2 linked regions of the Nodosilinea sp. FACHB-141 genome follow. Each later gene encodes a partner of the first gene's protein in a complex. Links are inferred from orthologs where the notes say so. Each region holds a gene or a part of one and is shown in the gene's direction. Other genes may lie near its edges.

The links.
Region 2: the proteins of secA (region 1) and secY are in contact, whole or in part, in a crystal structure (PDB 3DIN), measured with the Thermotoga maritima proteins. The link is inferred for Nodosilinea sp. FACHB-141 from one-to-one orthologs. Residues at the interface, in WP_004082002.1 of Thermotoga maritima: Glu261, Ala262, Arg263, Lys300, Ala301, Arg302, Thr303, Ile304, Ile305, Leu323, Tyr324, Asp325, Pro326, Val329, Ser330, Tyr333, Ile336, Lys340, Phe345, Val349, Glu363, Phe364, Tyr374, Ser375, Gly376, Gly377, Glu393, Ile395, Thr482, Ser483; in WP_004081795.1 of Thermotoga maritima: Glu108, Gly109, Glu110, Glu111, Ala236, Glu237, Arg238, Arg239, Ile240, Thr241, Ile242, Gln243, Tyr244, Ala245, Arg246, Arg247, Val248, Thr249, Gly250, Arg251, Arg252, Val253, Tyr254, Gly256, Ala257, Ser258, Thr259, Tyr260, Leu261, Pro262.

Annotation. Positions count from the first base shown.
Region 1 is NZ_JACJPP010000022.1:280,353-292,571, reverse strand. Bases 3,217-6,570 are described here. They hold secA (preprotein translocase subunit SecA), read left to right. Parts: upstream 3,217-3,580; coding sequence 3,581-6,370; downstream 6,371-6,570. Other genes in these bases: H6F59_RS23775 (hypothetical protein), read right to left, coding at 6,434-6,570. In the rest of the region: phosphate ABC transporter permease PstA, read left to right, coding at 1-158; phosphate ABC transporter ATP-binding protein PstB, read left to right, coding at 199-1,005; speA (biosynthetic arginine decarboxylase), read right to left, coding at 1,107-3,023; more of H6F59_RS23775, read right to left, coding at 6,571-6,964; H6F59_RS23770 (MarR family winged helix-turn-helix transcriptional regulator), read right to left, coding at 7,098-7,565; photosystem I iron-sulfur center protein PsaC, read right to left, coding at 7,682-7,927; H6F59_RS23760 (aspartate/glutamate racemase family protein), read right to left, coding at 8,242-8,943; H6F59_RS23755 (rhodanese-like domain-containing protein), read left to right, coding at 9,126-9,485; H6F59_RS23750 (NACHT domain-containing NTPase), read left to right, coding at 9,517-11,226; H6F59_RS23745 (glycosyltransferase family 2 protein), read left to right, coding at 11,508-12,219. UniProt on the Escherichia coli protein: Required for protein export, interacts with the SecYEG preprotein conducting channel.
Region 2 is NZ_JACJPP010000011.1:57,507-69,177, forward strand. Bases 8,866-11,671 are described here. They hold secY (preprotein translocase subunit SecY), read left to right. Parts: upstream 8,866-9,514; coding sequence 9,515-10,828; downstream 10,829-11,671. Other genes in these bases: rpsE (30S ribosomal protein S5), read left to right, coding at 8,866-8,923; rplO (50S ribosomal protein L15), read left to right, coding at 8,960-9,406; H6F59_RS08905 (adenylate kinase), read left to right, coding at 10,828-11,382; infA (translation initiation factor IF-1), read left to right, coding at 11,440-11,664; H6F59_RS08915 (DUF1611 domain-containing protein), read right to left, coding at 11,670-11,671. Also shown: ndhN (NAD(P)H-quinone oxidoreductase subunit N), read right to left, coding at 1-32; rplC (50S ribosomal protein L3), read left to right, coding at 502-1,137; rplD (50S ribosomal protein L4), read left to right, coding at 1,216-1,848; H6F59_RS08820 (50S ribosomal protein L23), read left to right, coding at 1,844-2,146; rplB (50S ribosomal protein L2), read left to right, coding at 2,200-3,063; rpsS (30S ribosomal protein S19), read left to right, coding at 3,112-3,390; rplV (50S ribosomal protein L22), read left to right, coding at 3,415-3,771; rpsC (30S ribosomal protein S3), read left to right, coding at 3,838-4,572; rplP (50S ribosomal protein L16), read left to right, coding at 4,628-5,047; rpmC (50S ribosomal protein L29), read left to right, coding at 5,052-5,324; rpsQ (30S ribosomal protein S17), read left to right, coding at 5,341-5,592; rplN (50S ribosomal protein L14), read left to right, coding at 5,601-5,966; rplX (50S ribosomal protein L24), read left to right, coding at 5,966-6,313; rplE (50S ribosomal protein L5), read left to right, coding at 6,378-6,923; rpsH (30S ribosomal protein S8), read left to right, coding at 6,950-7,351; rplF (50S ribosomal protein L6), read left to right, coding at 7,433-7,972; and 3 more genes. UniProt on the Escherichia coli protein: The central subunit of the protein translocation channel SecYEG. Consists of two halves formed by TMs 1-5 and 6-10.

The DNA of each region.
Region 1 (12,219 bases):
GCCCGTTCACCGTATTGCCCATTCAAATTTTCAACTGGGTGTCTCGACCTCAAGCCGATTTCCATGCCTTAGCGGCAGGTGCCATCATCGTACTGATGGTAATTTTGTTACTGATGAATGCCACCGCCATCTATCTGCGGAATCGCTTTCAGAAGTAGGGTTAGCGCAAGTTTTTTAGTTGCAGCGTAGAGTAACGTCATGACTTCACAATCTGTCAGCCCAGTTGCCACTGAGGCTGCCTTGCGGGCTAAGAACGTCAGTGTGTACTACGGATCAACCCTAGCGGTACGGGATATCAACCTTGATATCTTTAAGAATGAGATCACCGCTTTTATTGGTCCATCGGGCTGTGGAAAGAGCACTCTTCTGCGCTGCTTCAACCGCACCAATGACCTCATTCGCGGAGCGCGGGTTGAGGGCAAGGCGATGTTCCATGGCACCGATCTATACGCCAAAGATATTGACCCGGTTTATGTGCGTCGCCGCATTGGCATGGTGTTTCAAAAACCCAATCCATTTACCAAGTCGATCTACGAAAATATTGCCTTTGCCGCTCGCATCAACGGCTACAAGGGCGATATGGATGAGCTCGTTGAGAACTCTCTCCGGCGGGCTGCCCTATGGGACGAGGTCAAAGACAAGCTCAAGCAAAGTGGCCTTTCTCTGTCGGGCGGCCAGCAGCAGCGCCTCTGCATTGCCCGCACGATCGCCATTGAGCCCGAAGTGATTTTGATGGATGAGCCCTGCTCCGCCCTTGACCCGATCTCGACCCTCCAGATCGAAGAGCTAATGAAGGAGCTAGAGACGCGCTATACCATCGTCATCGTTACCCACAACATGCAGCAGGCGTCGCGAATTTCCGACAAAACAGCGTTCTTTAACGCCGAGGCGACCGAGTCTGGCAACAAGGTCGGCTATCTGGTGGAATACGGGGATACTGAGAAAATTTTCAATGACCCAAGCGAACAGGCGACCCAAGACTACGTATCGGGTCGATTTGGTTGATTGAGGCTGCTTGAGGTTTCCCAAGAGCCTGCTGAATTGAGATTTGGAGTCCGGGTGCGTCATTGCCTATCGTGGACGCACCCAGACTTTTTGGTTGTGGCTTAGGTCAGGTAGGTGTACTGGCTGAGGCTGCGCTCGTAGTGCTGAATCAACAGCTGCGACTCCTCCAAGGTGATCTGGCTATCTTGCAGCGCCCGCTCCGATCGCTTGCGAATATTCTCAATCATGTCTTCGGCGTCGTACTGTACGTAGCCCAGCACCTCGGTCATGGTGTCGCCCTTGACCACCTGCTCCACCTGATAGCCCTTGGGGGTCATGTGAATGTGCACCGCATTAGTGTCGCCAAACAGGTTGTGCAGGTTGCCCATAATCTCTTGGTAGGCCCCGCCTAAGAACATGCCCAGGTAATAGGGCTCGTCGGGCTTCAGCGAGTGCAGCTCCAGCACGTGCTTCACGTCGCGCAGATCGATAAACGTGGTAATTTTGCCGTCGCTATCGCAGGTGAGGTCGGCCAGAGTACCCCGACAACTCGGCTCTTCGTCGAGCCGGTGGATGGGCAAGATCGGGAACAGCTGCTCGATCGCCCAAGTATCTGGCATCGACTGAAACACCGACAGGTTGATGTAGTAGATCGAGGCCATGCTCTGGTGCAGCTCCTCGATGTCTTCGGGAATGTAATCGGCATCGCTGACCACCGACAGGGCCTTGCGGCAGCAGGCCCAAAACAGCCGCTCGGCCCGCGCCCGCGCCGACAGGCTGAGATAGCCAAAGTTGAACAGGCTAATCGCCTCTTCCTTGAACTGCACCGCGTCGTTGTAGAGCTCCTGCACAGTGTTGGGGGTGAGGTTTTGGTAGATCTCGTAAAGCTCGCGCAAAATCACGTGGTCGTCGTCGCCGGGCATCTCCACCTCTTCGTGGGAGGGGGCATCGCTGCTGCCCAGCACGTCAAAGACAAGCACGGATTGGTGAGACACCAGCGCCCGACCGCTCTCGCTGACCAAGGTGGGGACAGCTATCCCTTTGATGCGGCAGGCCTCCTGCACCTCGGCCACCACGTCGTTAGCATAGTTTTGGGTGCTGTAATTTTTGGAAGCGTAGAAGGTGGTCTTAGAGCCGTCGTAGTCAACGGCCAGGCCACCGCCCACGTCTAAATAGCGCATGCCCGCGCCCAGCTCTGCCAGTTCGACATAGATGCGGCTGGCCTCTCGCAAAGCCTCTTTGACCACGCTGATAGCTGAGATTTGGGAACCAATGTGGAAGTGCAAGAGCTGGAGGCAGTCGAGCATGTTGGCATGGCGCAAGCGATCGACCACCGCCAGAATCTCCGGGACAGTCAGACCGAACTTGGCGCGATCGCCCGCCGAAATGCCCCAGCGGCCGCTGCCCTTGGTGCTGAGCTTGGCCCGCAGCCCCAGCACTGGGCGAATGTTGAGCCGCTGGCTGGCCTCAATGGCAATCTCCAGCTCATTCATCTGCTCGATGACGATGATCGGCTGCTGACCGAGACGCTGGCCCAGCATAGCGGTCTCGATGTAGTCTTTGTCTTTGTAGCCATTGCAGATCAGCAGCGCGCCTGGAGTGTCGAGGGTGGCTAGGGCAATCAGCAGCTCGGGCTTGGACCCAGCCTCTAGGCCAAACTGGTAGGGCTTGCCATAACGCACCACATCTTCGAGCAGCTGCCGCTGCTGGTTGCATTTGACCGGGAACACGCCCCGATACACACCGCTGTATTTGTAGCGGGCGATCGCTTTGGCAAAGCAGGCGTTAATGCGCTCAATGCGGTCTTCAAGAATATCCGAAAAGCGAATCAGCAGGGGCAGGTTGAGGTTGCGCTGTTTGATGGCCTCTACCAGCTCCAACAGATCGAGTGAGCCACCGCGATCGCCCCGAGGCGACACCGTTAGATGTCCGTCAGCATTGATCGAGAAGTACGGTTCTCCCCAGCTGTGGATGCGGTAGAGTTCCTCGCTGTCCTCGATGGTCCACGGGGGGGTAACAGCCTCTGAGGATTGCAGCATGTTTTCTAAGGTGGCCCGATGCAGGCGACGAGACGGCGACGGCGACAGAGGTGACGACGGCAGGGGCGGTTGCTGGGCCATATTCATAGGGGCAAGGTGCTCCGCAAGGGTAGACGGGGGCAGCGGCTGAAGGGTCGATCGCCGCTGGGGCGCGACCCAAATTGTAACAAAGAGCTACACCTAAAGACGGGGCGTCGGAGGGAGGAGATGGAGGGTTTGCGATCGCCCAAAGCTGATTTTGCATACAGACCCGAATGCTCGCCTCGACTGTCCAGAATTACAGCTGCCGCTATAGCCCCAAGCCAACGAAACTGTGCTGCTTCCGGAGTGTTCTGTTTTCCTGTCCTCTTTGAGAGGATGTTTGCGTCAGCCATTGCTTTACAGCCGGTCCAAACGGGCGCCTCCTCAAGCCAAGTGATAGGATAGAAAAGCACTTTCGCCCCGTCTTTCGACCCTGCCGCCGTTGCTCCTGGCCCAGGTGTGGACATTTCTCCTTGCAGAGTAGTCTCCATATGCGATTGACTAAGTGCAGCACCCTTCGCTGATCTGGCTAATTCATGCTAAAGAACCTCCTCGGTGACCCCAACGCGCGCAAGCTTAAGAAGTATCGTCCCGACGTGGTCGAGATCAACCTGCTGGAGGAAGAGATTCAGCAGCTCTCCGACGAAGCCCTAACGGCCAAAACCGCAGAGTTCAAACAGCGGATCGAAAAGGGCGAATCCTTAGACGACCTGTTGCCCGAAGCTTTTGCTGTTGTGCGCGAAGCCTCAAAACGGGTGCTGGGCATGCGCCACTTTGACGTGCAGCTGATTGGCGGCATGGTGCTCCACGATGGCCAGATTGCCGAGATGAAAACTGGGGAAGGCAAAACCCTAGTGGCAACCTTGCCTTCGTACCTCAATGCCCTGTCGGGTAAGGGGGCTCACGTAGTCACAGTGAACGACTACCTAGCCCGCCGCGACGCCGAGTGGATGGGGCAAATTCATCGCTTTTTGGGCCTCACCGTAGGGCTAATTCAGCAGGGCATGTCGCCCGCCGAGCGCAAGCTCAACTACGGCTGCGACATCACCTATGGCACCAACAGCGAGTTTGGCTTTGACTACCTGCGCGACAACATGGCCACCGCCATGGAAGACGTGGTGCAGCGCCCCTTTAACTACTGCGTCATCGACGAAGTTGACTCCATTCTGGTGGATGAGGCCCGCACGCCGCTGATTATTTCGGGCCAAGTCGATCGCCCCGGCGAGAAGTACAACCGCGCCGCCGAAATTAGCCGCGAGCTCCACGCCGAAGAGCACTACGAAGTCGACGAAAAAGCCCACAACGTGCTGCTCACCGACGAAGGCTTCATCAAGGCTGAAGAGCTGCTGGGCGTGCAGGATCTGTTTGACCCCAAAGATCCTTGGGCCCACTATATCTTCAACGCCATCAAGGCCAAGGAACTGTTTGCTAAGGACGTCAAGTACATCGTCCGCAACGACGAAGTCATTATTGTGGACGAGTTTACCGGGCGAGTCATGCCCGGTCGTCGCTGGAGCGATGGCCTGCACCAGGCGATTGAAGCTAAAGAGCATGTAGAAATTCAGCCTGAAACCCAGACACTGGCCAGCATTACCTACCAGAACTTCTTTCTGCTCTATCCCAAGCTGTCGGGCATGACCGGCACCGCCAAGACCGAAGAAGCCGAGTTTGAGCGCATCTATAAGCTTGAAGTCACAATCATCCCTACCAACCGCATCGCTGCTCGCCGCGACCTCTCCGATGTGGTCTACAAAAACGAAGAGGCCAAGTGGAAGGCCGTGGCCGAAGAGTGCGCCGAGATGCACGAGGCGGGACGCCCAGTACTGGTGGGCACCACCAGCGTAGAAAAATCGGAGGTGCTGTCGGCGCTGCTCAACGAGCGCGGCGTGCCCCACAACCTGCTTAACGCCAAACCCGAGAACGTGGAGCGCGAGTCGGAGATTGTTGCCCAGGCTGGGCGCAGCGGCGCGGTCACCATTGCCACCAACATGGCCGGGCGCGGCACCGACATTATCCTCGGCGGTAACGCCGACTATATGGCCCGACTCAAGGTGCGCGAGTACCTGATGCCCCGCATCGTCAAGCCTGAGGACGAAGATGAGTTTTCGGTGACGGCGGTGCCGGGCACCAAAGGCCGCGCCCCTGCCCAGGGCTTTGCCCCCGGCAAAAAGGTCAAAACCTGGAAGGCCTCGCCCGATATCTTCCCTATTGAGCTGTCGGCGGATACTATCAATGAGCTGAAGGCAACCGTCGACTTTGCCGTCACCACCTACGGCGATCGCAGCCTGACCGAGCTACAGGCCGAAGACAAGCTAGCCGTCGCCGCCGAAAAAGCCCCCACCGATGACCCCGTCATTCAAAAGCTGCGCGATGTGTACAACCGCATTCGCCACGAGTATGAAGCCCTAACCAGCGCCGAGCACGAGCTAGTGATTCAGCGAGGCGGCCTGCACGTGATTGGCACCGAGCGCCACGAGTCGCGTCGCATTGACAACCAACTGCGAGGCCGGGCGGGCCGCCAGGGCGACCCTGGCTCCACCAAATTTTTCTTGAGCCTGCAAGACAACCTGCTGCGGATCTTTGGCGGCGATCGCGTCGCCGGTCTGATGAACGCTTTCCGGGTCGAAGAGGATATGCCAATTGAGTCGGGCATGCTGACGCGATCGCTCGAAGGCGCCCAAAAGAAAGTCGAAACCTACTACTACGACATTCGTAAGCAGGTGTTTGAGTACGACGAGGTAATGAACAACCAGCGCCGCGCCATCTACGCCGAGCGCCGCCGCGTACTCGAAGGCAACGAACTCAAAGAAATGGTGATTGGCTACGCCGAGCAAACCATGGATGACATCGTCAACGCCTACATCAACCCCGAGCTGCCCCCCGAAGAGTGGAAGCTGCCAGAAATGGTGGGCAAAGTGAAGGAGTTTGTCTACCTGCTCGCCGACCTCACCCCCGAGCAGCTTGAAGACCTCTCTGTGGGCGAAATCCGCACCTTCCTCCACGAGCAGGCCCGCATTGCCTACGACATCAAGGAGGCCCAGGTTGACCAGGTTAAGCCGGGGCTGATGCGCGAGGCCGAGCGCTTCTTTATCCTTCAGCAGATCGACAGCCTCTGGCGCGACCACCTGCAGCAGATGGATGCCCTGCGGGAAACCGTGGGCCTGCGTGGCTATGGCCAAAAAGACCCGCTGATTGAGTACAAGAGCGAGGGCTACGAGGTCTTCCTCGACATGATGACGGGCATTCGCCGCAACGTGGTCTACACCCTCTTCCAGTTCCAGCCCCAGCCCCAGCCCCAGGTGAAGGCATCGCAGCAGGTGGGGTAGGTTGGAGGCGCGATCGCCCTACACCACCCTTGCTTTGCTGATAGCAACCGCATTGGGCTAGATTTAGCCCAATGCGTTCTTTTGGGGCGGCATGCCTGGAGCGCGTCGGCCCCAAGGCTTAAGCACCGAGATGCCAACAATAATCAGCAGGCAGATGGCCTGCACCAGCGTGCCGACCAAAACACCTTTGGCCTTAAAGGCATAAGTGGGATTGGTCATAGCTTGTAACCCTTCCACAGAGGCAATTTGCTCAGCACCGTTGCCCCAGGGAAACAGCCAGAAGGTGCCGAATACCACTAGCCCAGTTGTCAAAATCCACTTGGTGATTACCCAGTAAAACTTGGTGAAGCCGTAGTTGGTACCCCAGCAAAGCGCTGTGGCAGTGAGCACTGAGCCAATGGCGGCAGGAATAACTATATAGTCATCAAGCAGATTAATGGCAGAGTTGAGTGCATAAAGCGCATCCCCTTTGTCAGAGGCGGTATTCCGTAGCGAGAGCAAAAACATACTCAGTACTGCGCCTGTCCAGAGAGCTGCAAAGGCGATGTGAGCCGAAACCAGCCAGCTTTTTTGTTTGAGACTGAGTTTTGCCATAGCTTTCTCCCAAATACTCTAAATTTGACCAAAAGCTCTTGACTGACTCAAAAAGTGTCAGCCAATTTACTTAATATACTAATAGTCAATATATTAAGTAATTTTGATAGGGTCAACAGGCCGGCGTTATTGCTTAGGTGAGGTTATGAATAATTTGCTCCAGCAACTGCGTAACGGCAGCCTGATCGGCCTCCGAGACCCCGGCTGTGGCGCGCTGAATAGTCTCTGCGCCAATAGCGGGCAGTATATCCATCAGCTTCCTGCCCTCGTCAGTGAGCCAGATGCGAATGATGCGGCGATCGCTAGGGTCGCGCTCGCGATACACCAGGTGCCGATCTTCCATGCGATCGACAACCCCAGTGAGGGTAGCCCCAAGCTGCTTGAGTTTGTCGGCAATGCCCGAGGTTGACAGGCCGTCTTCTTCCCACAGGCAGCACAATACCAGGTAGTGAAAGGGGGTGAGGCCGTAGGGTTCTAGCCGCTCTAAAAAATCGCGATACATGAGCTGGGATACCAGCTTGACCTTGTACCCCAGGTTGTAGGGAGCTAGGGCGAAGCGCCACTGGTCGAGGAAATCGGCATGGGGGGAGGAACTGAACATGTAGGCGAAGCTGCGATCGCTCTAGCTTAAACTGCAAATTCGCAAAAAACCCCTGGGGGAGTTAATCCCAGGGGCTGGAGCTTAATGACGATAACTATGGCTAAATAGCAGGGTGCCTAGTAGGCCAGACCCATGCTGCGGGTGGTTTCAGCACCCAGATAAACTCGAATGCTCAGAAAGTCGGTGGGGCAGGCGGTTTCACAACGCTTGCAGCCCACGCAGTCTTCGGTGCGGGGAGAGGAGGCAATTTGCCCGGCCTTGCAGCCATCCCAGGGCACCATTTCTAGAACGTCAGTGGGGCAGGCGCGCACGCACTGAGTGCAGCCAATACAGGTATCGTAAATTTTGACAGAATGGGACATTGAAACAAAACTCCAATGTGGGTCACGACTGGGTTTGACAGCTTTAAGGAGGCCCTCAAAGGTTGGTCAAAACGGTCTATGCAGTAAGGGTTTCCTAATCTTTGACCAGTCTATAGCGAGAGATTTCAGCTCTTATCGCCACCCCCCGCAAACCTTAACGGATCGTAATATGGGCAAGGGTTGTGGCTCACAGATGATGGGCTGTCAGGATCCCTAGTGCTGTAGCCTAAACTCTAGAGTTGTGGCTAGCGCTTGGTATAGTCATTGCCAAAATGACTAGAGTCCAAGCACAAGGGCAGTGCTTTAAACTGCGGTCAGGTTTCGACTGTTCCCAAAGCAAGCGCCACAGCCGCTTCAGCGTGGATGCGGGTAGTGGGAAAGAGGGGCACCCTCGCTGTGGCATCACCGACCAGCAGCTCTAGCTCCGTACACCCCAGTATCACGCCTTCGGCCCCGGCGTGGACCAGTTGCTCACAGAGCGCCAAAACAGCCTCACGCGAGGTAGGCGTGAACTGTCCTTGGCACAGCTCGTCGTAAATGATCTGGTGAACGGCCTCGCGCCCGGTGGCATCGGGCACCAGTACCTCTAACTGGTGGCTAGAGAGGCGATCGCGATAAAAGCCTTGCTCCATGGTGAACCGGGTGCCAAGCAGGCCAATGCGTTGCAGGCCCTGGGCTTTGACACAGGTGGCGGTCACGTCGGCAATGTGCAGCAAGGGAATGGAGATGCGGGCCTCGATCGCATCGGCCACCCGATGCATGGTGTTGGTGCAGATCAGCACCATACTGGCTCCAGCCATTTGCAGCTTTTGGGCGGCCTCCACCAAAATGTCTGAAATCTCTGCCCAGTCACCTTGGTGCTGAAGGGTGGCTAGATCGGCGAAATCGACCGAGAACATAATGATCTTGGCGGAGTGTAGCCCCCCGCATTGCGCCTGCGTAGCTCGGTTGAGAAGGCGGTAGTACTCTAGAGTTGACTCCCAGCTCATGCCGCCGATCAGGCCAATGGTTTTCATCGGAGGGGTTGGCATGGAGTTACCGAGGAGAGGTTGTGCCCAGGGTTATATCATCTTTCTGGTACCTTCTTAGGCACCTTTCCGGAGCGATCAGTTAAGGTTGCGTAAACCTGCAAAAGCCTGGCAGAGTTAAACGGATAGCCTCAGCCCGTCGTTCTACCGTTGCCCTCTAGAGTTGGCCTATGACCGTTTCTCCCAACCCTGCCCCCTACGCATCCCTCAGCGTTGAGGCCCTGGCCCAGCGTCTAGCCGAGGCCGACGATGCAGTGCAGCTAATCGACGTCCGCGAACCCAGCGAACTTGAACTGGCCAGCCTGCCCGGTTTTGCTAACCTGCCCCTGAGCGAGTTTGCCGAGTGGTCAGAGACTATTCACAGCCGCTTTGAGCGCGATCGCGACACCATCGTGCTCTGCCACCACGGCATTCGCTCGGCCCAGATGTGCGGCTGGCTGGCCCAGCAGGGCTTTACCCAGCTCAAGAATGTAACCGGCGGCATCGACGCCTATTCCCTGCTGGTCGATCGCACCGTGCCCCGCTACTAGCCTGCTATTTGGGTTCTTTCCTCTTGCCCCCATGGTGACGACTTTTCTGCGATCGCTGCTCCCTGGACCGCCGACGGTGGCCAGCCTCAAGACCCTGGCCCAGGCAGCCGATCGCCAGATCGCAGCCCGGCGGGCAGGGTTGCCGCTGGTCACGCCGCGCCGCGATATTTCTATGAACTATCGGGTGTGGGGGCTGAAGTTTGGCAGCCAAGACAACGAGGTGCTGACCTCGGTAGGGGCGATCGCCGACCGGTTTCAGCGCGACGGCATCGACGGTCGCCTGCTGATTTTGGGCGAGGAGGGGGTCGGCAAAACCCACACCCTGCTGGCGGTAGGCGAACTACTGGCGAAGCGCAGCGGGCCGGTGCCGGTGCTGGTGGATGTCTCAGCCTGGACTGGAGAAACCATGCGCGATTGGCTGATGGTTAGCCTATGGCGCGATTACCGGGTAGCAAAATCCGACGCCAGCTACTGGATTGACAATGCCCAGCTCACGCTGCTAATCGATGGGTTTGACCACCTGCCCACCGCCCAAAAGCGCAAATGCGCCGCTGCGGTTGAAACCCTGCTGCGCAGCAACCCTAACCAAACCGCCCTGCTCTGCTGCCGTCGCCAGGTGCTGGAGTCGTCAGGGCTCACTTTTGACCAGTTCAACGGCGGCATCAACATCATTCCTCTAGCGGCCCAGCAGGTCAAAGACTACGTGGTGGCCCAGAACCGGCCCGAGCTGTGGCCGGTGATCAAGGGCAGCAAGCTGCTTCAGCAGTTGGCCAGGCTGCCCCTGGTGCTAAACCTGCTGGTGGCGATGCCCAATCTGGCGGTGCCTCCCCTGCGCAGTCGGGCCGACCTAATCAAGCGGTATCTGGATGAGGAATTGGCTAAGGCAAAGGGCAATTCAGCTCAGCACCGAGCCACTTTGGGATGGCTGGCCGAGCAGCTCAGCCAGCGCCCTCGTACCTTTTATTTGGATGACCTAGATCGGAGCTGGCTGCCCGAGCCACGCCAGTTGCTCTACCGGCTGCTAGTGGGGCTAGCGATCGCCCTGATCATGGGACTGGTGGGCGGCAACCTACTGCTGGGAGTGGCCCTGGGGCTGATGGCCTCGCAGATCGATCTGGAGAGTTTTCCCTATGTGCGGCTGGGGGTGGCGATCGCTCCCATGGGTCGCATAATTTCCCTAGCGCTCACCTGCGGCGGGCTAGCCCTGGTGCTGGGTCTCGGGTTGGGCAGCGTGGCCGCCCTAGTGCTCAGCCCCTTTGGCCTTGGGGTAGTCGGGTTTGGCGGAGCCGGGGCCGTAGGTGCCGTGCTGGGCTGGAGCTTAGGTTTGGTCGGGCTGCTCCAGGGCGGGGTGCCTGGGGCGGCTCAAATTCGACAAACTCCCAATCAAGATGTGACACTGGCCTTGCGGAATACGGTGGTGCTGGTGGCAGTACTGGGCGCGATTTTGGGGCTACTGCTGGTACTACCTGCGGCCGTGAGCGCCCAGCCGCCGCTGATGCTGTTGCCCCTCAGCCGCATAAGGCTGATCGTGGGGTGTTTAGTGATTCTCGCCCTGTGGTTGTCCTTTAGCTTGCAGCACGGCCTGGTGCGGCTACTGTTGGGCGGTAAGCAAGGCCTGCCCCAAGCGGCACGCCCCTGGCTTGAGACCATGGTGACGGCCGGGCTGCTGCGGCGCGTCGGCGGTGGCTACAGCTTTGGCCACGAAGAATTGCGTCAGGCGATGGTCGAAGACCAGCTCTAGAGGCCAACGCACCAGAAAAACTTGGGCGCGGTCGCTCCTTCTGTTGGGTAGGCGTCATCTGAATAACGCGCTAACGCGTACAGTAGGCAGGGTTGTGGCCCGGCTACTACGAGCTTTGTCTTCGATAGCGGTAGGTTAGGCCCGGTTTCTGGATGTCTGCTACTGCGTGCTTGCTCTACTCAGGCCACTCTCAGATAGGTCGGCCAAAATTTACTGGATAGTGCTCGGTTAGCTGGCCTGAGGCTGCACCCGCCGCTTCTGCTCTTTACCGTCTTTCAGCCATGCCGTCTCTATCGAGATCTGTTTCCAAACCGCTCGACAAGGCTAAATCGCGTCCGCCGGTACGCTGGGCGACCTTGATCATGGCCGCGATCGTGGGGCTATCGGCAGCCATTGTGCTGGCTTGGTTTGCGGGTGAGACGAGAATTACCAAAATTTTTGCCCAATTCCAAGTGTTGCAGAGTCAGCCTCCAATGTGGCTTGAAGTGCCCATGGTGGCTGTCCAATATTTGGTGGCCCCCACAGTGGTGCTGCTACTGCTGGCCTTTGCCATCACCCGCATTTCACCCCGGCCTCGGCCCTGGTCGCGGTGCGTTGTGATTAGCATTTTGCTAGTTTTGGTGGCCCGCTATCTCGCCTGGCGCTGCCTCTCTACCCTCAATCTTGCCTCACCTCTAGAGGGCACCTTTAGCCTGCTGCTGCTTGGGGTGGAGCTGTTTGGCCTCACCAACAGCATTATTCAACTCCTGCTGCTGCTGCGGGTGCGCGATCGCCGCTCCCAGGCCGATGCGCTAGAGCACGAGGTCATCCAGGGGCATTACCAGCCCTGGGTAGATGTGTTTATCCCTACCTACGATGAACCGGCTTTTATCTTGCGCCGCACCGTCATCGGGTGTCAGGCGATGGATTACTCGCGCAAAACCGTATATCTACTCGACGACACCCGCCGACCTAAAATCAAAGCCTTAGCAGCAGAATTGGGCTGCCAGTACC
Region 2 (11,671 bases), on another replicon or contig:
ATAAAGGGCTTACCCGTTGTCAGCAGCGCCATAATTATCCTCGGCCATTGGCTATCAGGTGTTATTGTACTGCGTTCATGCAGAGAGTAAACCTAGCTAGCCAGAAGCGTTTATCTGGTTGATCTGTCTGTGCGCAGGTTAAGTCAGCAGCCAAACTTTAGAACTTTTCTGAAAATGGTTATAGACATGTGCTGACAAGGAGTGTACTATGGTAAATCGCCGACAAAAAAGGATACTGAGTAGTCCAGCGGGTTACCCAAGTCCTGGCATTTGACTGTTCTGATGCCCTAACACCAAGGTGTTTGCGGTTCTGGCTCAAAGGTCAGCTGTGTCAGAGTAAGTCAACTTTCTTTTGAATCGTGACCGGTTTAGGCCGGCAGCGCTTACCCCCGATGAACTTTTCGGTTTGGGGTGTTCAAAAGTTGATGTCGTTGATGCGCAAAGCTCTTCCATTTAGGGAGTCCTGCGCATTTCGTAGTGTGTTAGTAGGGAGACAGGACTGTGGCAGTCGGTATTCTCGGCAAAAAGCTGGGCATGACCCAAGTATTCGATGAGGCAGGCAATGCTATCCCCGTCACGGTGGTGCAGGCCGGTCCTTGCGTTGTTACTCAGATAAAGACCTTAGATACCGATGGCTATGCAGCTATCCAACTAGGTTTTGATGAAGTGACCGAAAAGAAGCTCAACAAGCCTGAGTTGGGCCATCTGGCTCGCTCTAGCAGCGCTCCTTTGCGTCACTTGAAAGAATATCGAGTTGATGCCGCCGATGGTTTTGAGTTGGGGCAGACCGTAACTGCCGAAACTTTTAGCCAGGGCCAGTTGGTGGATGTCACCGGCAAGAGCATGGGTCGCGGTTTCGCGGGCTATCAAAAGCGCCACAATTTCCGCCGTGGTCCGATGGCTCACGGTTCCAAGAACCACCGCTTGCCTGGTTCTACTGGCGCAGGTACGACTCCTGGTCGTGTTTATCCCGGTAAGCGGATGGCTGGTCAAATGGGCAACGCCCGCGTGACCATTCGCAAACTGGAGGTGGTGCGGGTAGATGGCGATCGCAACATCCTGCTGATCAAAGGTGCCATTCCTGGTAAGCCCGGTGGGTTGTTGAGTATTGCTCCAGCCCAATGGGTAAATGCCTAATTCTTCCAGGGTTGCAGCAAGCGGTTTAAGTCTTTGACTTTCGGGCATCCAAAGCTTTTTAAGAGATAGGTTCAGACAATGGTTGAGTGCGTCGTAAAAAACTGGGAGGGCCAAGAGGCGGGTACGGCATCCTTAGATCTTCAGGTTGCCAAAGAAGAGTCTGCCTCTCACATTGTTCACCGCGCTCTAGTGCGTCAGATGAACAACGCCCGTCAAGGCACGGTTTCTACTAAGACCCGTGCTGAAGTCAGAGGTGGTGGCCGCAAGCCCTGGCGTCAAAAGGGTACCGGTCGGGCCCGAGCTGGTTCTAACCGTTCTCCTCTCTGGCGCGGCGGTGGTGTCATCTTTGGCCCTAAGCCTCGCGACTACAGTGTCAAGATGAACCGCAAAGAGCGGCGGTTAGCTTTACGCACCGTCCTCCAGAGCCGGATTGATGATTTAGTGGTGGTGGAAGGGTTTGAGAATAAATTTTCTCGCCCCAAAACCCGTGAGCTGCTCGATGCCATCGCTCGCTGGGGTATTGATCCCAATGCCAAGATTCTCTTGATCATTGCCGAACGACAAGAACTGGTCTACCTCTCGGCTCGCAACCTTGAGAATGTCAAGCTGATTACCGCTGCCAATCTCAACATTCACGATCTGCTGAATGCTGACCACCTTGTCATTACATCCCCTGCCCTAGAGGCTATTCAGGAGGTTTACAGTGATTAACGCCGACAATACTCCGTCTTTGGCTGATCTCATCCGTCGGCCCCTGATTACCGAAAAGGCTACCCTGCTGCTGGAGAACAACCAGTACGTCTTTGAAGTCGATCCTCGTGCTAACAAGCTGCAGATCAAGGCAGCGATCGAGGAATTATTTGAAGTCAGGGTCGTGTCGGTCAATACCTACAACCCTCCCAAGAAGAAACGTCGGATGGGGCGCTTTGTAGGCCATCGTCCTCATTACAAGCGTTCTGTGGTCACTCTGGCCCCTGGGAACACCATTCCTCTTTTCCCTGATCTCTAGGGATCAAGTTTTCACCGTCTTAACCTTTAGCCGTGTAGCCAGCAAGTACTCCCATGGGCATCCGTTCCTATCGACCTTATACCCCTGGTACTCGTGAGCGAACCGTTTCTGAGTTTGCCGAGATTACCCGCAGCGAGCCTGAAAAGTCTCTAACTCACTCCACCCATCGTCCCAAGGGGCGTAACAACCGAGGGGTAATTACCTGTCGCCATCGGGGTGGCGGTCATAAGCGCTTGTACCGCGTCATCGATTTCCATCGCAATAAGCTAGGTGTGCTCGCCAAGGTCGCTTCTATTGAGTACGACCCTAACCGTAACGCACGTATTTCCCTGCTTCATTACGAAGATGGCGAAAAGCGCTACATTCTCTGTCCCGCTGGCCTAGCGGTAGGAGCAACCGTGGTGGCTGGTCCTGATGCACCTTTAGAAGTGGGCAACGCTCTGCCCCTCTACAAAATCCCCCTGGGCACAACGGTGCACAACGTCGAGATGCAGGCTGGGAAAGGCGGACAAATGGTGCGCTCTGCTGGTACTGGTGCCCAAGTTGTAGCTAAGGAAGGTGACTACGTCACGCTTAAGCTGCCTTCAACTGAGGTTCGCCTAGTGCGTCGTGAGTGCTATGCCACTATTGGTCAGGTCGGCAATGCCGATATCCGCAACGTCAGCCTTGGTAAGGCGGGCCGTAAGCGGTGGCTGGGTCGCCGCCCTGAGGTGCGCGGTAGTGTGATGAACCCGGTTGATCACCCCCACGGTGGTGGTGAGGGTCGGGCGCCTATTGGCCGTTCTGGTCCTGTAACCCCTTGGGGTAAACCAGCCCTGGGCTACAAAACTCGCAAGAAGAATAAGGATAGCGACAAGTACGTGGTACGTCGTCGTCGTCGCGTATCTAAGCGGGGTCGTGGCGGTCGTAACGCCTAATTGGCAATTTGTTGGCTGTTTCTTGATTGTTGTTAGGGCTGAAGCATCATGTCTCGCTCATTAAAAAAAGGGCCGTTCGTGGCCGACCACCTGCTTTCTAAGATCGAAGCCCTAAACACTAGGGGTGATAAGCAAGTGATCAAGACCTGGTCGCGGGCGTCTACAATTCTGCCCCAGATGATTGGTCATACGATCGCGGTGCACAACGGTCGCCAGCATGTGCCGGTTTATGTGACTGAACAGATGGTGGGCCATAAGCTGGGTGAATTTGCCCCCACGCGAACCTTTCGCGGCCACGCCAAGACCGATAAAAAAGCTCGTCGTTAGGTATTAGGTAGAGGAACTGGAAAAATGGCTGTGGATACCTCAGAGCAGGTTAAGGCGGTAGCTCGCTATGTACGCATGTCGCCCCGTAAGGTGCGTCGGGTGCTCGACCAGATTCGCGGCAAGAGCTATCGGGATGCGTTGATCATCCTGGAGTTTATGCCCTACAAAGCGTGCGAACCCATCATTAAAGTGTTGCGTTCTGCTGTAGCTAATGCTGAGCACAACAATGGTCTTGACCCAACGGGTTTGGTAGTGAGCGAAGCATTTGCTGATGCAGGTCCAGCTCTAAAGCGGTTTCGCCCGCGAGCCCAGGGTCGGGCTTATCAAATTCGCAAGCCGACCTGCCACATCACTATTGCTGTAGCTCCGGCTGCTGAATAGCTTGTTGTATTGATTCCATTGTCCAAACACCAGTTGTTCAAAAACCAATTTCCAGAGGGTTAGTTCGTGGGACACAAGATTCATCCAACCGGGTTTCGCCTTGGCATAGTTCAAGAGCACCGCTCTCGCTGGTTTGCAGAGGGCACTCGTTATCCTGATTTGCTTCAGGAAGACTATCGCATTCGCGAGTATGTTCAGAAGACTTTGAACAATGCTGGTATTGCCGATATTCGCATTGAGCGCAAGGCTGACCAAATTGATCTTGAGTTGCGGACTGCTCGTCCTGGGGTCGTTGTAGGTCGGGGCGGAGCAGGTATTGAGTCTCTGCGAGTGGGTGTGCAGAAGTTACTCAAGGACTCGAACCGCCAAATTCGCGTCAATGTGGTGGAAGTGAACCGTGTAGATGCGGACGCTGCTCTTGTGGCTGAATACATTATTCAGCAGCTAGAGCGCCGGGTTTCTTTCCGTCGGGTGGTACGCCAAGCTATTCAGCGTGCCCAGCGCGCTGGGGTGGAAGGTATCAAAATTCAGGTGAGTGGTCGTTTGAACGGTGCAGAAATCGCTCGTACTGAGTGGACTCGGGAAGGTCGGGTACCTCTTCACACCCTACGGGCTGATGTTGACTACGCCTACACCACTGCTCAAACTACCTACGGCATTTTGGGTGTCAAGGTTTGGATCTTTAAGGGCGAGATTATTCCCGGTCAAGAGGAAGCTCCAGCTGCTTCCCCCAATGCTCAGCCTCGTCGCCGTCAGCCCCGTCGTCGTCAGCAGTTTGATGACCGCTCTAATGAAGATTAGGCTGTCCTCGCGTTTCTTTGATTGATTTTACCTGTGACTTCAAGAGTGCCGATCCATGCTAAGTCCAAAACGAACTAAATTTCGCAAGCAGCACCGCGGGCGTATGCGCGGAATGGCTCAGCGAGGCAGCGATATCAACTTTGGTGATTTTGCCCTTCAGGCAACCGAGCCCTGCTGGCTAACTGCTCGTCAGATTGAGGCAGCTCGTCGAGCTATGACTCGCTATGTACGGCGAGGCGGCAAAATCTGGATTCGCGTCTTTCCTGACAAGCCTGTGACCATGCGTGCCGCAGAAACCCGGATGGGTTCTGGTAAGGGTAATCCTGAGTTTTGGGTAGCTGTGGTGAAACCCGGCCGAATCGTTTTTGAGATTGCTGGGGTACCTGAAGCCACTGCTCGGGAAGCGATGCGACTAGCCGCGTTCAAGCTACCGTTCAAGACTAAGTTCATCGCCCGCGAAAGCAAGGAGGCGTAGGCCAATGGCATTAACCAAGATTCAAGAGGCGCGCAGCCTGAGCGATGAAGAGCTGCTAAATGCGATCGCCGAAACCAAGCGTGAGCTATTTCAACTGCGATTTCAAAAAGCTACTCGCCAACTCGACAAGCAGGTGCATCAGTTTAAGCACCTCCGTCATCGTCTGTCTCAGCTTATGACGGTTCAGCGGGAACGCCAGCTAATTGCCCTAGAGGCAGAGGCAGAGGCCCAAGCCACCGCCGTGGCAGCAGCCACAACAGAATCGGTAACAGCGTAGGGAATAGGTGAATTAGATGGCGGTTAAAGAACGAGTGGGAATGGTCGTCAGCAACAAGATGGACAAAACCGTCGTGGTTGCTGTGGAAAGTCGCACCTCCCATCCTAAGTACGGCAAGATTGTGGTGCGGACAAAGCGCTATAAGGCCCATGACGAAGAGAATACGTGCCAGGAAGGCGATCAGGTGCGAATTCTTGAAACCCGTCCCCTGAGCCGGACCAAGCGTTGGACGGTAGCTGACATTGTTAATCGTGCGGCAGACGCATAGGGGGAATTGTGATTCAGCAGGAATCGTACTTAAATGTGGCCGATAACAGCGGTGCCCGGAAGCTCATGTGCATTCGCGTACTGGGTGGTAATCGCCGCTATGCCGGAGTGGGTGATGTAATCATTGCTGTCGTCAAAGATGCACTGCCAAACATGGCCGTGAAAAAATCGGATGTAGTCCGGGCTGTAGTGGTTCGCACTAAGAAGGGCTTGCGCCGCAGTAGCGGTATGAGCATTCGTTTTGACGACAACGCGGCCGTGATTATTAACCAGGACGGCAATCCTAAAGGCACTCGCGTGTTTGGGCCAGTAGCCCGTGAGCTGCGCGACAAAAACTTCACCAAGATTGTGTCGCTGGCACCGGAGGTTCTGTAATGGCAACAACATCAAAGCAGCCCGTGCGCCATAAGGTGCATGTGCGCAAAGGAGATACCGTTCAGGTAATTGCTGGACGCGATCGCGGCAAGGTAGGTGAAGTGCTTACCGTTATTACTAAAACCAGCCAGGTGGTTGTTCAAGGCGTAAATATCCGCACCAAACACGTTAAGCCTCAGCAGGAAGGGGAATCGGGCCAGATTGTGACCCAAGAGGCTCCTATTCACAGCTCCAACGTCATGCTCTACTCCGAAAAGGAGAAAGTGGCCAGCCGAGTTGCCTACACCTTTACTGATGACGGTCGTAAGGTGCGGATGCTGAAAAAGACCGGTGAAATCATTGATTAAGGCTTTTAGTCTTACGTTCATCCTCTAGTCCTGACCAAGCCCAGGAAAGCGATAGAAACGACCCATGACCGACCAGTTAAAGACCATATACAAAGACACCGTTGTACCTAAGCTGATGGAACAGTTTAAGTACGACAACATTCACCAAGTTCCTAAGGTTGTTAAGGTGACCGTCAACCGGGGTCTAGGTGAAGCGTCTCAGAATGCCAAAGCGCTGGAGTCCTCTCTGAGCGAACTGGCTTTAATCACCGGTCAGCGTCCGGTGGTAACCCGCGCCAAAAAGGCGATCGCAGGGTTCAAAATTCGTCAAGGCATGCCCGTGGGGGTTATGGTCACCCTACGTTCTGACCGCATGTACGCCTTTCTAAATCGCCTCATCAACCTGACCCTGCCCCGCATTCGTGACTTTCGCGGCATTAGCCCTAAGAGCTTCGACGGACGCGGCAACTATACCTTGGGTCTGCGAGAGCAGTTGATTTTTCCTGAAATTGACTACGACAGCATCGATCAAATTCGCGGTATGGATATCACCATTGTGACCACCGCCAGCACCGATGAAGAAGGCCGAGCGCTACTCAAGGAATTGGGTATGCCGTTCCGTGACAACTAACACAGGTTTATACGCGTACTAGAACTATGGCTGCTAACGACACAATTGCGGATATGTTGACTCGCATCAGAAATGCGAATCTGGCGCGGCACCAAACTGTAGGTATTCCTTCTACCCGGATGACCCGGAGTATTGCAAAGGTGCTTAAGGAAGAAGGGTTCATCACGGATTACTCTGAAACTACTGTTGAAGAGCGTCCTCAACTGGTAGTCGCCCTTAAGTACAAGGGCAAGACTCGTCAGCCCATCATTCGCAACCTTACTCGCGTTAGCAAGCCCGGTTTGCGCGTGTATTCCAATCGAAAAGAGCTACCTCGGGTGCTGGGAGGTATTGGCATTGCAATCGTTTCTACCTCTAGCGGCATCATGACTGACCGCGATGCCCGTCGTCAGGGTATTGGTGGCGAAGTGCTTTGCTATGTCTGGTAAGTAGCTGAACAGCAATGTTGTTAGCTAACGGCTAGTCATCAAGGGCGTTATCGAGTGCTAAGGATTTAGGAGTTTTGCATCATGTCACGTATTGGCAAACGGCCAATCCCAGTCCCGGCTAAAGTGTCAATCGTAATTGACGGTCAGGACATTCAGGTTAAAGGGCCTAAGGGCGAGCTGTCTCGTACCCTGCCCAGCGGAGTAATGGTGGTTCAGGATGGGGAAACTGTTCTGGTCAACCGCAAAGATGATTCTCGTCTAGCCCGCGAGCGTCACGGTCTCTGCCGCACCCTAGTGGCTAATATGGTTGAGGGGGTTTCGAACGGCTACCAAAAGCGCCTAGAGATTCAGGGTATTGGTTATCGGGCACAGGTGCAGGGCCGCAACTTGAACCTCAGCCTCGGGTATAGCCACCCTGTTATATTTGAACCCCCCGCTGGCATTGAGTTTGTTGTTGAGAACAACACCAATGTCATCATTAGCGGCATTGACAAAGAATTAGTAGGCAACATTGCCGCAAGCATCCGGGCGAGTCGACCTCCTGAACCCTATAAGGGTAAAGGTGTACGCTACGCCGGTGAGCAGGTCAGACGTAAGGCCGGTAAGTCAGGGAAGAAATAAGCCATGAAAGCAAGTCGTAAAGAATTAACCCGTCGCCGCCACGTCCGCATTCGCCGCCGTGTGTTTGGCACCTCTGAGCGGCCTCGGTTAGCCGTGTTCCGCTCAAACCAGCATATTTACGCTCAGATTATCGACGATACTGCTCACCATACTTTAGTGGCTGCCTCGACTGTTGAGCCTGACGTTTTGAAGGATGAGTCGGGGGCTACTCAGGACTCGGCTGCTGTAGTCGGTAAGCTAGTGGCTGAGCGCGCGCTAAAGGCTGGGATTACTCAAGTAGTTTTTGACCGAGGCGGTAAGTTGTATCACGGACGAGTAGCGGCTTTGGCTGAAGCGGCCCGTGAAGCAGGCTTGAGCCTGTAGGCCAAGAGTGATTGTTGGATATAAAGCACCTGATTTTGCTTGATGTAAACAAGGCTGGGGAAAGGCATGGCAAACCGTCGCAAAGAAGCGCGTACTAAAGAAAAGAAGACCGACTGGCAGGAGCGCGTTGTTCAAATTCGTCGTGTGACCAAGGTGGTGAAGGGGGGTAAAAAACTTAGCTTCCGCGCCATTGTGGTTGTCGGCAATGAGAAAGGCCAGGTCGGCGTTGGCGTTGGTAAGGCAGGCGATGTTATTGGCGCTGTCAAGAAAGGTGTAGCCGATGGCAAAAAGCATTTAGTAGATGTGCCTTTGACTCGTTCCTACTCTATTCCTCATCCCTCCAATGGGATTGGCGGTGGTGCCAAGGTGTTTATGCGCCCTGCTGCCCCTGGTACTGGGGTAATTGCTGGTGGTGCCGTACGCACGGTGCTTGAACTAGCTGGGGTACGAAACGTCTTGGCTAAGCAGCTAGGCTCTAACAACCCTCTCAATAATGCTCGAGCTGCGGCAGACGCTTTAGCTTCTCTGCGCACCTTTGCTGACGTAGCTGAAGAACGGGATATCCCGGTTGAGAGCCTGTACATTTAATTCATTTCGGTATCGCTGTTTTTATTTTCCTCAGCCATGAGAATCAACGACGCACAACCACAAGTCGGCTCTAAGCGCCGCCGTCGCCGCGTCGGTCGCGGTATTTCTGCTGGCCAGGGCGCAAGCTGTGGCTTTGGTATGCGAGGTCAAAAGTCTCGTTCGGGTAGCGGTACCCGACCTGGCTTTGAGGGTGGCCAAATGCCTCTCTACCGACGCATTCCTAAGCTCAAGCACTTCCCTCTGGTCAATCAGAAGGAGTACACCATTATCAACGTCAAAGGGCTATCTGATCTGGCAGCAGGGACTGAGGTATCGCTTGAGTCTCTGCTCGAAGCAGGTATATTGACCACCAATGACGGTCCTTTGAAGGTGCTGGGTCATGGTGAAATTGGTGTAGCTCTAAACGTTAGAGCGGCAGCTTTTACTCAGTCTGCCAAAGAGAAAATTGAGCAGGCTGGCGGTACATGGGAAGTTGTTGCATAGTGAGATGGCTCGCTCATCCTTTAGACTAAAGTCAGGGAAAGTAACCGTAGATTCTGCGGTTACTTATTGCCGTCAATGTATTGCTAAATGTAGGCCTGAGGTACATGCATGGTCGTAAGTCGGGGTAAAAATCCAAGCGCGCAGGAGACATTTATGCAAATGGCCCAGGCCGCTGGCCTGCGAAGCCGTTTGCTGGTGACCCTAGGGCTTCTGGTATTAGTTAGGCTAGGGATTTTTATTCCGGTACCAGGTATTGATCGCCAAGCTTTTGGTGCTTCTATCCAGTCGGGCAGCTTGGCTGGCTTTGTAGGTTTCTTAGATATATTTGTGGGGGGCGGTCTGTCCGCTCTGGGTATCTTTGCTCTAGGAATCCTGCCCTTCATCAATGCTTCGATCATTATGCAGCTGTTGACGGCGGCTCTGCCTCAGCTGGAAGACCTGCAAAAGAATGAAGGAGAAGCTGGTCGTCGCAAGATCTCCCAAATTACTCGCTACGTAGCCCTGGGCTGGGCGATTTTGCAGAGTACCTTGCTGGCCTCCTTCTTGCTCTATCAATTTGCGGAAGTTCCTGGTCCTGCGTTTGTAGCTCAGACGGTAATTGCTCTGACAGCCGGATCAATGTTTGTGATGTGGGTAGGTGAGTTAATCACCGAGCGTGGTATCGGCAACGGTGCTTCGTTGCTGATTTTTCTAAACATTGTTTCTACTCTTCCTCGGTCTTTAGGTCAAACTATTGAGCTGGCGCAGAGCGGCGATCGCGGTCTGGTGGGCGGCATTATTATTTTGATGCTGGCCTTTCTGGCAATGATTGTGGGCATTGTCTTTGTGCAGGAGGGGACTCGCCGCATTCCCATCATTTCTGCTCGTCGCCAAGTGGGTCGCAAGCTCTACTTGGAGCAGAGCAATTACTTACCCCTGCGGCTTAACCAGGGTGGAGTAATGCCGATTATTTTCGCCTCTGCGGTGCTGGTGCTGCCGATTTCGCTGACTCAGTACATCACTAATCCTGGTTTCAGTCAGTTCGTCAACAATTATCTGAATCCAACATCGCTGTTCTACGTTTCGCTGTACCTGGTTCTCATTCTCTTCTTTAGCTATTTCTATTCGTCTCTGGTAATGAACCCCGACGATGTGTCGCGAAACCTGAAGAAGATGGGAGCTAGCATCCCTGGTATTCGCCCCGGCAAAGCAACCACTGAGTACATCAGCCGTATTCTAAATCGCCTGACCTTTCTAGGGGCTGTTTTTCTGGGTATGGTAGCGGTTGTGCCTAGTGCGGTAGAGAGTTTGACTCGGGTGCAAACCTTCCGGGGTTTTGGAGCCACTTCTCTATTGATTCTGGTTGGTGTTGCTATTGACACTGCTAAGCAGATTCAGACCTACGTAATCTCCCAACGCTACGAAGGGATGGTGAAGCAGTAGTGACTCGACTTATTTTTCTGGGTCCGCCGGGAGCGGGCAAGGGCACTCAAGCTTTGCTGCTGGCTAAGGACTGCGAAGTTCCTCATATTTCTACCGGGGATATTCTACGGTCGGCGGTGGCGGTGGGTAGTGAACTGGGCCAAAAAGCAGAGCAGTATATGAGCGCTGGGGAACTGGTGCCTGACGAGCTGATACTGGACTTAATTCAAGAGCGGTTAGGGCAGGACGATACCCAAGCAGGCTGGCTGCTGGACGGTTTTCCTCGCAATGTACCCCAGGCTGAGTTTTTGCAGAAGCTGCTGGAGCAGATTGAGCAGCCCGTTGACTTTGTGGTGAACCTGGATGTTGAGGACGATGTGATTGTTGCTCGTTTGCTGCAGCGGGGGCGTGACGATGATGAGGAGTCGGTAATTCTAAACCGGCTTCAGGTATACCGTGAGCAAACAGAGCCGCTAATTGATTTCTATCGCAGCCGTCAGCAGCTGGTGTCGGTGGATGGTAATCAAACCATGGACGTAGTTCATGCTGACCTAAAGCGCCTAGTGATCGAGTAGTTACTGGGGTTATGCTAGAGTTCAGCCTGTTGATTGTGTAATGAGGGAGAGTTCAGCTTGTCTAAGCAAGACCTAATTGAAATGGAGGGCACCATTACTGAATCGTTGCCGAACGCGATGTTTCGGGTTGATTTGGATAATGGATTTAACGTATTAGCCCACATTTCTGGGAAAATTCGTCGTAATTACATCAAGATTTTGCCAGGCGATCGCGTCAAGGTAGAGCTAACCCCCTACGACCTCACTAAGGGGCGCATTACCTATCGTCTTCGCAAGAAGTAGCCTGACT